Regions from separate parts of the Paenibacillus sp. BC26 genome, predicted to be linked through region 3. Evidence: riboswitches for the same ligand, from Rfam matches in the RefSeq annotation. Region 3 holds a riboswitch; each other region holds the start of a gene.
What was found. A riboswitch is a leader RNA that binds a small molecule or an ion and turns the genes downstream of it on or off. The one in region 3 is predicted to bind cyclic di-AMP.
Positions count from the first base shown of each region.

Region 1 (3,114 bases), on a different contig from region 3:
TACGCTGCCTTTCGGCGGCGCGGGGCTCAGCTTGCTGCATGTCGGCTTCGAGGCCGGCGTCATCGGGGGGCTCGCGGATTGGTTTGCGGTGACGGCGCTGTTTCGCCATCCGCTGCGCATTCCGATTCCGCATACGGCTCTGTTACCTCGCAATCGCAAGAAAATGTCGGATGGCATCGTGCGCGTGCTGGAAGATCGGCTGCTGGCCAAAGAGAGCATGATCGAGAAGCTGCAGCAGATCGAGCTTGCGAAGCAGCTGCTGCCGGCCCTTCGGCAGGCGGCTCATTCGGCTGTACACAGCGAGCGCCTACCGCATCTGCTCGAGGGAGCGCTGCGCGCGATCGAGCTGGAGAAGCTCGTCCCTGTTCTCTCGGGGGAAATTCGCTCCGCGGTGGAGCGAATCGATCTGGAAGCAGCGCTACGCGGCTTCCTGCGAAACGCGGTGGAGAATGGCGTAGACGAGCGCTTGCTTGATCTGCTGCTGGAGCGCGCGGAAGAGTGGGCGAGCACGGAAGGGATGCGCCGCGAGCTGGGCAATGCGGCGATGCAGCTCGTGAAAGGGCTCAATCTGGGCGGACTGATGCAATTTGCGGTCAACGCGTTCATCGGTTATCTGGATGAGGATCGACTGGGTACGATGCTGCAATCCTTTATTTTGACGAAGATCCATGAGCTCAAGGTACAAGGCACCGACCGGCGCGCCGTTATAATGAAGCATCTGCATCAAGGGCTGGAGATGTTGATCTCGCGGTTGGCCGAAACCGGACAGCTCGATGCGCTGCGCGACGAGCTGCTCGCTTCCTTTGATCTGGATGGCGAGATGACGCGGTTGTTCGAATCTCTGCGCGAGAAAGGCATCGCATTCCTTCACTCGGAGGATTTTGCAGCCAAGGTCTGGCCGATGCTGGAGAGCCTGCTCGATCGCTTGGAGGAGAACCAAGGTTTGGTCCAGGATGCCGAGCAATGGCTGAAAGGGCAAATCGCCGGACTCATTGAACGCAATCACACGAAGATCGGCTCGTTCGTGAAGGAGAATCTCGATCGACTCGACAATGATCAGCTCGTGGAGTTAATTGAAGACAAAGTGGGGCAGGACTTGCAATGGATTCGGGTCAATGGCGCCGTTTGCGGCTTCCTGATCGGGCTGCTGCTGCGGTTAATTGAAATGGGCTTCGGTTATAACTAGCGGGAAGCAGCGGGCAGTCCGTTCTATTTCGCCTTATTTGCGAGAAACGGCAAATTAGTGAGGTAGAGGGAGACTGCTTGCGATCGACTCCATTGTAAGCGTTATATTCGCGCCAGTTGGCTGGAAATGAGAACGAAACCGTTTGCGGCATTCCTTTACAAAAGACATGCGCAGGCGTAACATACGATTCATGCTTAATCTTCTGCTATAGCGCTGAATTTCTGAACAGAAATCGGGGGAACCACTCATCTGGGGTGAATCTTGAAGAACAGACCGTTTGGTCGATGCTTTAAGTAGGGCGACTCTCACGCCCGAATCCGTCAGCTAACCTCGAAAGCGTATAAGAGAGGCAACGATTGTTCGTGCAATAGACACTTTGATGATAACTTGTGCCTAGAAGCCGCGAGAGGCGTTCCTCTGTGTTAAAGAGGCAATTCCCTGCAGGCTTCTTTTTTGTGCTGTTTATTAGGTAAGGATGGACACAAAGAAGAATAAGTTTGCGAAGATTATGTAAGTTTAAAGATGTAGAAAGGAAGGCGAAGTTGTCATGGCTGGTTACCGCCGCAAAACCCCTGAAGAAATGCTCTTATCCATCTCCAAAATTCATCGCGGCCGTCTTAAAATTTATGTTGGTGCTGTGAGCGGCTCAGGTAAAACCTATCATATGCTGCGTGAAGGGCAAGCGCTTAAGCAGCAAGGCATTGAGGTTGTCATCTGCGCAGTATCGACGATGCGCCGGCCTGAAACGGTGGAGCAGCTTGCTGATTTGGAACGGATCCCGAGCATTCATTGGTATAAGGGGGACGTGGAGAAGAAGGATCTTAATTTGGATGCCATTCTGGAACGGAATCCGGAGGTGCTGCTCGTTGACGGACTCGCGCACGAGAATCGTCCGGAAGCGAAATTTCCGACGCGTCTGGAGGACATCCAGTTTCTTCTGAGTCACGGTATCAGTATCATTACAACCGTGAATGTATACGAACTCGAAGGGGTAACCGAGCTTGCGCAGAAATTGACAGGCATCACAGCGGAATGTACGGTGTCAGCGGATCTGCTTGAATTGGCGGACGAGGTGCGGTTAATCGATGCTTCGCCGGAAACGATTCTGTCACGCCTGAATGAAGGGCGTCTAAACAATATTAAAGATCCCGGGCTGCTCAAGCGCGGGAACCTTGGCAAGCTCAGAGAGATTGCCCTGCGGCTGATGGCCGAGGGCGTGAACGAGTCTCTGGAGAAATACCGCGAGGAGCAGGGCTTCATCGGGCCGTCCGGCGCTACGGAACGCATCTTGGTAGCGGCCCAGTATCACTGGAACGGTTCCATCTATATCCGGCGCGGGCAGCAAATTGCGAAGCGTCTTAGCGGCGACCTGGAGGTTGTCGTCTTCCTGGATTCGAGCCAGGAGCCTACGAAGGAAAGAGAAGATTTCAAACGTTCCATTCTGAAGCTGACCGAGAAGGTGGATGCCGGCTTTAGAGAGATTTTGGTCAATAATAGAAGACAAATCCCGCGCGCGCTCATTAAATACGCGATGCTGATTAATGCGACCCGCATCGTTATGGGGCATTCCAAGCAGACGCGCGCACAGGAGATTGCCCAGGGCTCTATCGCGGGCAGCGTGCTGAAACAGATGCGCAACATTGACGTTTTCTTCATGGCGGACAGAGCCGAGCATGAGGGAGAGCGGGTATTGCCAACGAAACGGGCGACGCCGAAGATGACCGCCGAGCCGTACCGGAGGCTGAGTGCGCAAGAGGTAGAGAAGAAGATCGAGCGGATTCGCCGCGGTAAATTCAAGGTTTATGTCGGCGCGGCGCCGGGAGCGGGCAAGTCTTATATGATGCTTCGCGAGGGCAACGATTTGCTTCGCAAAGAAATCGATGTGGTGGTTGGCCTTATGGAGACGCATGACCGTGCGGAAACGCAGG
Region 1 is NZ_FPAD01000004.1:385,484-388,597, reverse strand. It holds gene BM412_RS25265 (DUF445 domain-containing protein) at 1-1,186, shown strand, start outside; cyclic di-AMP (ydaO/yuaA leader) riboswitch at 1,388-1,540, shown strand; gene BM412_RS25260 (histidine kinase) at 1,734-3,114, shown strand, end outside.
Region 1: another riboswitch for cyclic di-AMP. It lies ahead of BM412_RS25260 (histidine kinase); the one in region 3 lies ahead of BM412_RS17695 (3D domain-containing protein).

Region 2 (3,114 bases), on a different contig from region 3:
CGCCGGTTTCTCAATCGCAAGCTGTACAAATATGTGACGATGGATCATCCCGATGAGAAGCTGTGGCAAGAAATTCGTGAACAGCTGCAAGAAATCGGCCTTCATCCGGACTATCACCTGGAAATTGACTTTCCTTACGACATGCCCTACGATGTTTATCGTCCCGGTTCAACATCTGCTGCGGGCAAGGAGGAAAAACCTCCGATTCTGCTGCTGAGCAGTGATGAACGATTGTCGGAAATTTCAAGCCGCTCGGATATCATCCGATCTATAACGGGTATCCATCAAGGTAAGTACCACCTCTATTACCCGGAGGAACCGCTGCGCGAATCAGCCCACAGGCTGCCTGCGAAACTCCGCGAATTATTTGCTTTAATGTAGAAAGGGGTTCTTAAAGCACCATGTTAATCGACACGCATACGCATTTAGACTCGCATAAATTCGACGAAGACCGAGCAGAAGTTATCGAAAGAGCGCAGGCTGCCGGCGTACATAAGCTCATCAATATCGGTTTCAACCGTGAAACAATTCCAACCACGATGGCGCTTGCCGAGCAGTATTCCTTTATTTACGCCGCCGTTGGCTGGCATCCGGTTGACAGCATTGATATGCGTCCCGAAGATCTAGACTGGATTGCATCCCTGTGTGATCATCCAAAGGTCGTGGCGATCGGCGAAATTGGTCTTGATTACCACTGGGACACCTCCCCTAAGGATGTTCAGCAGCGTGTATTCCGCGAACAAATCCAATTAGCCAAGCAGAAACGGATGCCAATCGTCATTCATAACCGCGATGCTCACGAGGATGTCGTTCGATTGCTCCGAGAAGAGGATGCCAAGGACGTTGGCGGCGTCATGCACTGCTTCTCCGGCAGCTGGGAAACGGCGAAACAATGTCTCGATATGAACTTCTATATTTCGTTCGGTGGACCGCTTACATTCACCAATGCAAGGGTGCCAAAGGAAGTGCTTTCACAAGTGCCTCTGGACCGAATTTTGATCGAAACGGATGCTCCTTATTTGGCTCCTCATCCCCATCGCGGGAAACGAAATGAGTCTTCATTCGTCCGTCTTGTAGCAAACACAATCTCGGAGATAACGGGTAAAAGTGTAGAGGAAGTCGGCAAAATAACCACGGAAAATGCAATGAAATGTTTTGGAATCTGATGAAAACGGGTTTGAAAGCAAGGATTTGGGACTATTCTCGTGATAAAACTGATTTTGATTGAAGAAATTGCTTACTTTTCGCCTATTTTTCCTTGAAATTCGTTAAAATCGTCATTAATCAGTTCTTTACAATGTGGCGCGGTAGACGGTATGATTCATTTCAGAGCAACAAAACTTGTATTCCTTTTCCAATAAAACGCTTAATCTCCGGAGTTCGGAGAGCGGGGGAACCAATTGTTGAAACTGTTTGTATCAAGAAGAAACAGCTCGTTCGTTTCTTCCCCTTAAAAACGTGTTCGTCGACTAAAGGGCGACACGGTTTGGTACAAAGGCAGACAGTGATAGACATGAAATTCTTCTTGGGGTGAATTTTGCGACCGGCGCAGCTATTGTTATATCGTGCCATTAGCGAATAGGGCGACTCTCACGCCCGAATCCGACAGCTAACCTCGTAAGCGTCAATAAGAGAGATCAACCTCGTGAATGCAACTCCATGCTACCATTGTCTAATGGGAAGCCACGAAACAGATCCTCTGTCGTCGGGCTTCTTTTTGTTTGAAAGAAGCATAAACTGACGACAAAAGCTGTATTATGGAAGTGGTCCGGGGCTGAATTTGGAAAGAAAATCTCTATAGTCGCGTCTATGTAATCATGCGTAACAAAGGCGGCGGGGCTATGTAAGGAGGACCGAAGAAATGGGAGCACTCCAGCTTAAGGACACCCATGGGAAACGATCATCCAGCATGTCTTTCGCATTGCGATGGAAGCATGAGAACATGCGTTTAATTGTACTAAGCGCCATGATCTCAATCGCTATGACTTTCATGTTTCTGGTGTTGTTGTACGGAACGGCTGACAAGCGCGTGTCCGTAGTAGTGAATGGACGAGAAACCATTGTCTCTACGAAGCAATGGGTCCTTCAACGCCTACTGGATGAACAAGCTATTGCAATTGGCACTTATGATAAAGTGTCGATGCCGCTGGATGGCGGTATTAAAGACGGTGACCGTATCGTTATTAATCAAGCGGTGCCTCTTATTGTAAAAGCTGACGGCAAAGCAAGAACGTTGTACACGACAGAAAGAACCGTACAGGCGGCGATCGATCAGGCTCATATATCGATACGCAGTCAAGATAAGGTAGTACCTTCGTTATCTTCGTCACTTAAACCGAATATGATTATTTCAATTACTCGGATTGATACGAAGATCTCGGAGAGTACCCACCCCGTTCCTTTCTCCATTGTGAAGAAGGATGATCCCAAGCTAGCGCAAGGGAAAGAACAGCTTGTCCAAACGGGTAAACAAGGCACTGTCGTTAAACGTTATGAAAAGACTTTCGAAGACGGTGTCCTAGTCTCGCAGACACTGGTCGAGAAGCTGACCAAGTCACCTTCTGTCGATCAGATTGTTTCGATCGGGACGAAGAAGCCTGAACCGAAGGTAACGATGCTGCGGGCGAATTCGCCGAGCGTCTCGACCATGACGAAACGGGGCGTTACTTTCAGTGCAAAGAAAGTAATAAAGAACGTAACTCTTACGGCTTATTCAGCCGGCTTAGCTTCGACGGGTAAAGGCAAGAACCATCCACAGTACGGCATAACCGCATCGGGAGCACGTGTTCAGGAAGGCCGTACCATTGCGGTCGACCCGAAAGTTATTCCGATCGGCTGGTGGGTGTATATCGAAGGAATCGGTTTCCGCCGAGCTGAGGATACGGGCAGCGCAGTCAAAGGCAACAAGATTGATGTTTATTTTGACAGCGAGTCGTATGCCGATAAATTTGGGCGGAAGCGGGGCTATACTGTATACGTGCTGGGTCCGAAGAAACCGGAAGCACTGTAGACGTATTTCCGCGGGTTGAACATGCGTATCGTATTTCGCGCGTAAATATGCCATCATAAGAAGAGGCGATGCCTCTTCTTTTTGCATGTTGTACGGAAGGGAAG
Region 2 is NZ_FPAD01000008.1:62,298-65,411, reverse strand. It holds gene BM412_RS30730 (HD domain-containing protein) at 1-381, shown strand, start outside; gene BM412_RS30725 (TatD family hydrolase) at 402-1,166, shown strand; cyclic di-AMP (ydaO/yuaA leader) riboswitch at 1,354-1,639, shown strand; gene BM412_RS30720 (3D domain-containing protein) at 1,862-3,010, shown strand.
Region 2: another riboswitch for cyclic di-AMP. It lies ahead of BM412_RS30720 (3D domain-containing protein); the one in region 3 lies ahead of BM412_RS17695 (3D domain-containing protein).

Region 3 (3,114 bases):
CTTGCTTTGAATGTGAAGAGGAAGCTGGGTAAAGGGAATCATGGTGTGGACGGAATGGACGATGTCGATGCCAGGTCTGATATGCACAATTACCAACGATTGATCAAATATTTGCCGGAGCCGATTTTTGTACATGACGGGAACGATATTCTGTTCGCCAATCAGGCAGGTCTTAAACTGTTGAATATTTCGGAAAGCGACTTCTCCACGGGTCATATGAGCTTCCGTTACATACACCCCGATTACAGGGAGCGATCCGCAGATCGTGTGAAGGCAATTATGCAGACGGATGAGCCCAACGAGTTTCTGGAATGCAAGCTGATTGCGGAAGGCGGGGAAATCATCGACGTCGAGGTATCCAGTACACGCATTCGCAATTACTTGAATAAAGGCACGGTCGTGCAAAGCGTATTCCGTGATATGCGTGAGCGGAAGAAGGAAGAGGAAGCGCTGATTCAGTCGGAGAAGCTGTCTGTCGCCGGTCAAATGGCCGCAGGCATCGCACACGAAATCCGCAATCCGCTTACGTCGCTGATCGGCTTCTCGAAGTTTCTGAAGACGAAGATCGACCAGTATCATGAATATTTCGATATTATGCTCGTCGAACTGGACCGCATCAATTCGATCGTGCAGGAATTTATGGCGCTTGCCAAGCCGCAGGCCAATCAGTTCCGTAAGCATGACTTGGTCAAAATCATTCAAAGCGTACTGACGCTGCTTGAGACGCAGGCGATTCTCCGCGACGTACAGATCGTCTCGCGTGCGGATGCCACTTCAGCGGAGCTGCTCTGCGACGAGAACCAGCTGAAGCAGGTATTCGTCAATGTGCTTAAGAATGCGATCGAGGCCATGCCGAGTGGAGGCGTCATTACGATTGACATGAAGCTGCATCAGCAGAGCGAGCTGATCGTCGAAATCATCGACCAAGGGATCGGCATCCCGCATGACCAGCTGCCTAAGCTGGGCGGTCCGTTCTTTACTACGAAAGACAGCGGAACGGGGCTTGGTCTTATGATTTGCTATCGAATTATCGAAGGCCACCATGGACGAATGGATATTACGAGCACCCCTCGGAAAGGGACCACGGTCAGCATCTTTCTTCCGCGAAATGTATAAATCATGGTAATTCCGAGTGCTGTTCCTGTATTTACCGGTAGGATTCACTAATCCGGATATGGTATTCTATTACGCGAGCCGAAACGTAACGTACGGGGGATCTTTTAGGGAGTGGCATAACTGCCCTCCGGCCTGACATTCCGCTTGATCGGAATGCAGTGCTGAACGCGCAATTGGCGCTGGGGTGAATCGCTTATTTCACGAAGCGTAGGGTTGAACTCCTCAATCCGAATCCGACAACTAACCTCGCAGGCCGCATGCGATAAGGAAGATTATGACACGCTGTTAAGCTGTGTGTCCTTCATCGCGATGACGGAATAAATCCACACCTGTTGGACGTGGATGACATCCGTAAATCAAAAGGAGGCAATACAACTTGATGAAACAGGTATGGAAGAAAAGCGCGATTATTGCGGCGCTGAGCTTTGCTGTTCTTACACACTCGGCAAGCGCAGCATCGACCTACAGCGCGAAAGACGGCGACACGTTCTGGGAGCTTTCCAAGCAGTTTGGCATTTCCCTTCAGCAAATGCTGAAAGCTAATCCGATGATTGATCCGAACAACATTTATGCAGGGCTTACCATCGTGATTCCTGCTTCGAAAGTTGTGAAGACGGCGGAAACCGCTAAGGCGGCGCCGAAAGAGAAGGCCGCGAAAGCGAAAGCTGCACCTAAAGCAGCACCAAAAGCAAAGGCAGCACCTAAGGCAGCTTCAAAAGCAAAAATGAAAGCGAAAGCGGCACCGAAAGCTGTAAAAGCTGCGTCTAAAGCAGCAGTAGGGAAGTCGATGAAAATGACCTCCTTGGACAAGAAAGAAGAAATCATCACAATCGGCAACAGCAATTATAACTATTCGGAAGTTGTTCAAGCTAAAGCAAGTGCTTATACAGCCGCTGCTTCGGAGAATGGCTCGTGGGGCGCAGTGGACTACTTCGGTAACCCGCTTAAGCTGGGAACAATTGCAGTTGACCCGAACGTCATCCCGCTGGGCAGCAAGGTCTATGTAACGGGTTATGACCATGGCGGACTACCGGTTGGCGGCATGATGGCCATAGCAGCAGACATGGGCGGTGCCATCAAAGGCGACCGTATCGATATTTTCGTACCGCAATCGCAAGAGCAAGCCAAGATGTTTGGCTTCCAATACGTGAAAGTATTTGTTCTGGAATAGCATATTGCGATGCAAACGGCAGCCCAGTGGGGCTGCCGTTTTTTTACCTCGTCCGCGTACCGCGAGCTTCTGGTTTATTTAGCAGCTCGGGCAGCGTGACGATCTGATACCCTTTGCTGTGGAGCATCCGGATAAGCCTTGGCAGCGCAGCGACCGTCCCTGATAAATCCTGTCCTTCGCCGCCGCCGGCATGCTGCAAAATAATCGATCCGGGCTGCAGCGTTCTTTTGATATTGATGAGAATGCTGTTGCTGTCGAGACTCTTCCAGTCGACGGAATCTACATCCCAATTAACCACGATGTAACCTCTGCGCCGCAGCCAATCCACTTGCTGAGGGGTAATCTCGCCGTAGGGTGGTCGAATAAATTTCGGACTGTATCCGGCAAGAGGACGCAGAATCCAATCGGTTTGCCAAATTTGCTGCTCGAAAGCATAGCGGGAAATGCGCGAGAACACCGCATGATCATACGAATGATTGCCGATAATATGGCCTTCCTTACGCATGCGCCGTACAAGAGCGGGGTGCTTGGCTGCACGGTTGCCGACGACGAAGAAAGTGGCTCTTACTTTATAGCGAGCAAGAATCTCCAGCACCTGAGGCGTATAGCGCGGATCAGGCACATCATCGAAGGTCAGCGCCACTCTGCGCGACCCTCGCGGGCCCCAGACGACGAACGAACCGGGAAACTGCTGCTGCAGCTTTACCCATGACATGGCACTGCGTTTCTTCTTGCGTTTCTGTTCGCTGTTGAAAGAAGGTTCGGCGTGTTTGGTACCGACACCACCGGCGCCGATCCCGATCGCGTTTCCATGATGTTCAGCTGTT
Region 3 is NZ_FPAD01000002.1:283,143-286,256, reverse strand. It holds gene BM412_RS17700 (ATP-binding protein) at 1-1,116, shown strand, start outside; cyclic di-AMP (ydaO/yuaA leader) riboswitch at 1,183-1,387, shown strand; gene BM412_RS17695 (3D domain-containing protein) at 1,496-2,287, shown strand; gene BM412_RS17690 (polysaccharide deacetylase family protein) at 2,331-3,114, opposite strand, start outside.

Region 4 (3,114 bases), on a different contig from region 3:
CAATGCAACCAAGAAGCTGAGCGGCAGGAATACACGCGTAATTCCGCGTACGATATCCACATAGAAGTTACCCAGATTATCCTGACGACCGATGAGTCCGCGAATGAACGCAATCGCTATTGCAAAGCCGGTTGCCGCCGACGTGAACATCGGAAAGGTGATCGCAAGCAATTGAGACAAGTATGAGAGTCCATTCTCACCTGAGTACGACTGCCAGTTTGTATTCGTAATAAACGATACGGCTGTATTAAAAGCCTGCGCTGCCGGCATATTGCCGATCCCATCCGGATTGAGCGGCAGGAAACTTTGAACCCGCAGGACCAGATACAGTAGAATCATCATGACGAAGTTGGTAAGCAGGACGGCCGCTATATACTGTTTCCATCCCATTGCTTCATCTTCGCGTACGCCCATCAACCGATACAGCATGCGTTCAAAGGGACCGAACACACGGTCGAGCCCCGTTTTTTCTCGTTGAAAGACTTTAACTAAATAACTGCCTACCGGCTTAACCAATAAGCCAATGATGATAAGCGTTATGGCAACCTGTATGAATCCCATACTCATGTTATGAATCCTCCGCCCTTACCATTTAGAATTTTTCAGGTTTTACTAATACAAATCCAAGGTACAAAATTAGAACAGCTGCAATAATACCGACGATAATCATAGCGTTACCTCCCTAGGCTTTCTCACAAAACTTAAGAAATCCCCAAAATATAGAAAATGCAGCAACAAACAATACTACCATTCCAAAATCATTCATCATTTCTCTTTACTACCTCCCTGTAACTGCACCAGTGAATTGAGAATATTTTCCCCATTAGGGATTAATCTATACTTGGCTTCCCCCTCATCGGTATAGTGAAATCTTAATACGGGTTGCTGTAAAAACGGGGTAAAGATAACGGGGCTAGGGTGTAAAAAAAGTATAAAAATTGCCGTTATCGCCGTTTAGAAGGATACATAGGCCTGCGAATGGTCGAATAAATACGCGCGATTCCATAATGCGCAATTAGGGTTGGATATGCCTTTCGCTGAGTAATCCAGCTGCTCGGCCAGGCTCGTTAATGCCGATTCCATCAAATGCGTGCGTTCCGTTCCCCATGCTTCCTGCTTCCGGTGGATATATTCCAAACTCTCCTCAAGTGTCAGACCCTTAATTCGCTGGTAGATGGCCGTCCACTGCACAATGTCCCCCCTCAGGTTACAGCCGTGCATCTGAAATTCAATGAATCCACTTCCGCCGTCATTCGTGGTAATGGCGAGCAAACCGCAAATACAGTCTTCACTATGTCCGGGCAGCCTTTCATCGGTGAGCTCCCCATCAAATTGAAACAACTCAATCGCTTTAATCTTGCAATCTTTCACCATACTCACTCTCCTGATTGTTAGTAGAAGGTAGACAACACAAAGAGGCCCGGGAGCAGAGAAACTCTACTCCCGGGCCTCATCACAGCGTAAAGAAACAAGCTGTTGCAAGCTCGATTGAAGGGGGTTCTCTCTCATACGCTTACGAGGTTAGCTGTCGGATTCGGGCTTGAGAGTGCCCTACCTGAACAAGCAGCGCCTGTTTGTGGATTCACCCCGAGAAGCCGCTCTATTCATGAGACGGCTTCAGGTTGGTTCCCCCGCTCCCCTTTCGAGGATTCAGCGTTTGGTCAAAGGTTTCTTCAGTTGTTGAGACAAATCTTATTCCCATATGATCATTCCTGCAAACGCGGAATATCGTTCTATTTTTGCCAATTCGGGCGGATTGCGCTGATTGTTGCGCTTACATTTAGGTGGCTCATTCATTTTGGATGGATTATCTTAGAATTGCTTCCAAAGTTTCGTTCGGCATTGAATCCGGCCCAGAGATGCGATACGCTGGATTTCATAATGACTTAGTAGGTTTACTGAGGCGAAGGAGATTGAATCATCGTGCAGATTTTGCACCGGGAAAGCAGCGGACAGCATGAAATTACCGTTTACGATACGAGTGAGTATGGCGGAGAGCGCGGTCGATTCCGTGTCCTCCAGTTCTCGAACAATGCCATGCAAGGGGCTATGGATTTAGATCAACCCGGGCGGATCTTGTTTGAATATCCCCAGGCTATGATTCACCTCATGGACAGCAGCAATTCAGCGTTTCAGCGTGTGTTTATCATCGGACATGGTATCGGAACGATCGCGGGGAATTGCCCGGGGAAGCGGTTTAAGGTTGCGGAGCTGGACGAGCAGGTCGTGGCGTTAAGCAGGCAATATTTTGGCTATAGCGACGATAATGTGGTGGTTGGCGATGGGCGCGAGCTGCTCTCATGTGAGGATGAGCATACGTATGATTTTATCGTGCTCGATGCCTTCTCCGATAAAGGAACGCCGCGGCATTTGACTTCAAAGGGCTTCTTCGAGCTTGTGGTTTCCAAGCTGGATGAGAACGGCGCAATCCTCATCAATCTGATGGGTAAACGTGAAAATGATGCTCATATCAACGCCATCTATACGACGCTGCTGGAAGTGTTTCAGTCTGTGCAAGCTTTTGCGTTGCCAGCCGAAAGTGCGTCCGATCGGCGCAATTACATTCTTACGGGCAGCAACGAGTCGATCCTCTATCAGACGCGCCGCATGGCCGGGTTTATGGAGCTCGAATTGGGGCAAGGCTATATCATCGAAGATCGTTAGCACTAGAGAGGTGGATAGGAATCTATGAATACGCCAGCCATCACTTCGGCAGAAACGGTCCGCTTGTTCGCCGCCGTCTCCGTTCCGGATACCATAAAGCAGTCTTTATCTATTCTGTGCGAGGACATCAAGTCAGAGCTTCCCTTTCGCAAATGGGCACATATGGACGATTATCACATTACGCTGCAATTTCTGGGCGATACGCCGAGCGCGCTTATTCCTGCGATATCAACAGCACTTCGCGAAGCTGCTGCTGCTGTTCCCGCCTTCGAGCTGAGGGTTGACTCTCTCGGCGTCTTCGGGCGCCCGATTCGCCCCTCCGTCCTATGGTCCGGCGTCCATGGCGATGTCGAGCAATTGCATAAGCTGCAACAAAATGTAGCTCAGAAGCTGAAGCCTCTGGGACTTATGCCCGAGAGCCGCTCGTACAACCCCCATCTCACGCTTGCA
Region 4 is NZ_FPAD01000011.1:33,557-36,670, forward strand. It holds gene kdpA (potassium-transporting ATPase subunit KdpA) at 1-561, opposite strand, end outside; gene BM412_RS32965 (potassium-transporting ATPase subunit F) at 593-670, opposite strand; gene BM412_RS31620 (hypothetical protein) at 955-1,371, opposite strand; cyclic di-AMP (ydaO/yuaA leader) riboswitch at 1,496-1,666, opposite strand; gene BM412_RS31625 (spermidine synthase) at 1,924-2,664, shown strand; gene thpR (RNA 2',3'-cyclic phosphodiesterase) at 2,689-3,114, shown strand, end outside.
Region 4: another riboswitch for cyclic di-AMP. It lies ahead of BM412_RS31620 (hypothetical protein); the one in region 3 lies ahead of BM412_RS17695 (3D domain-containing protein).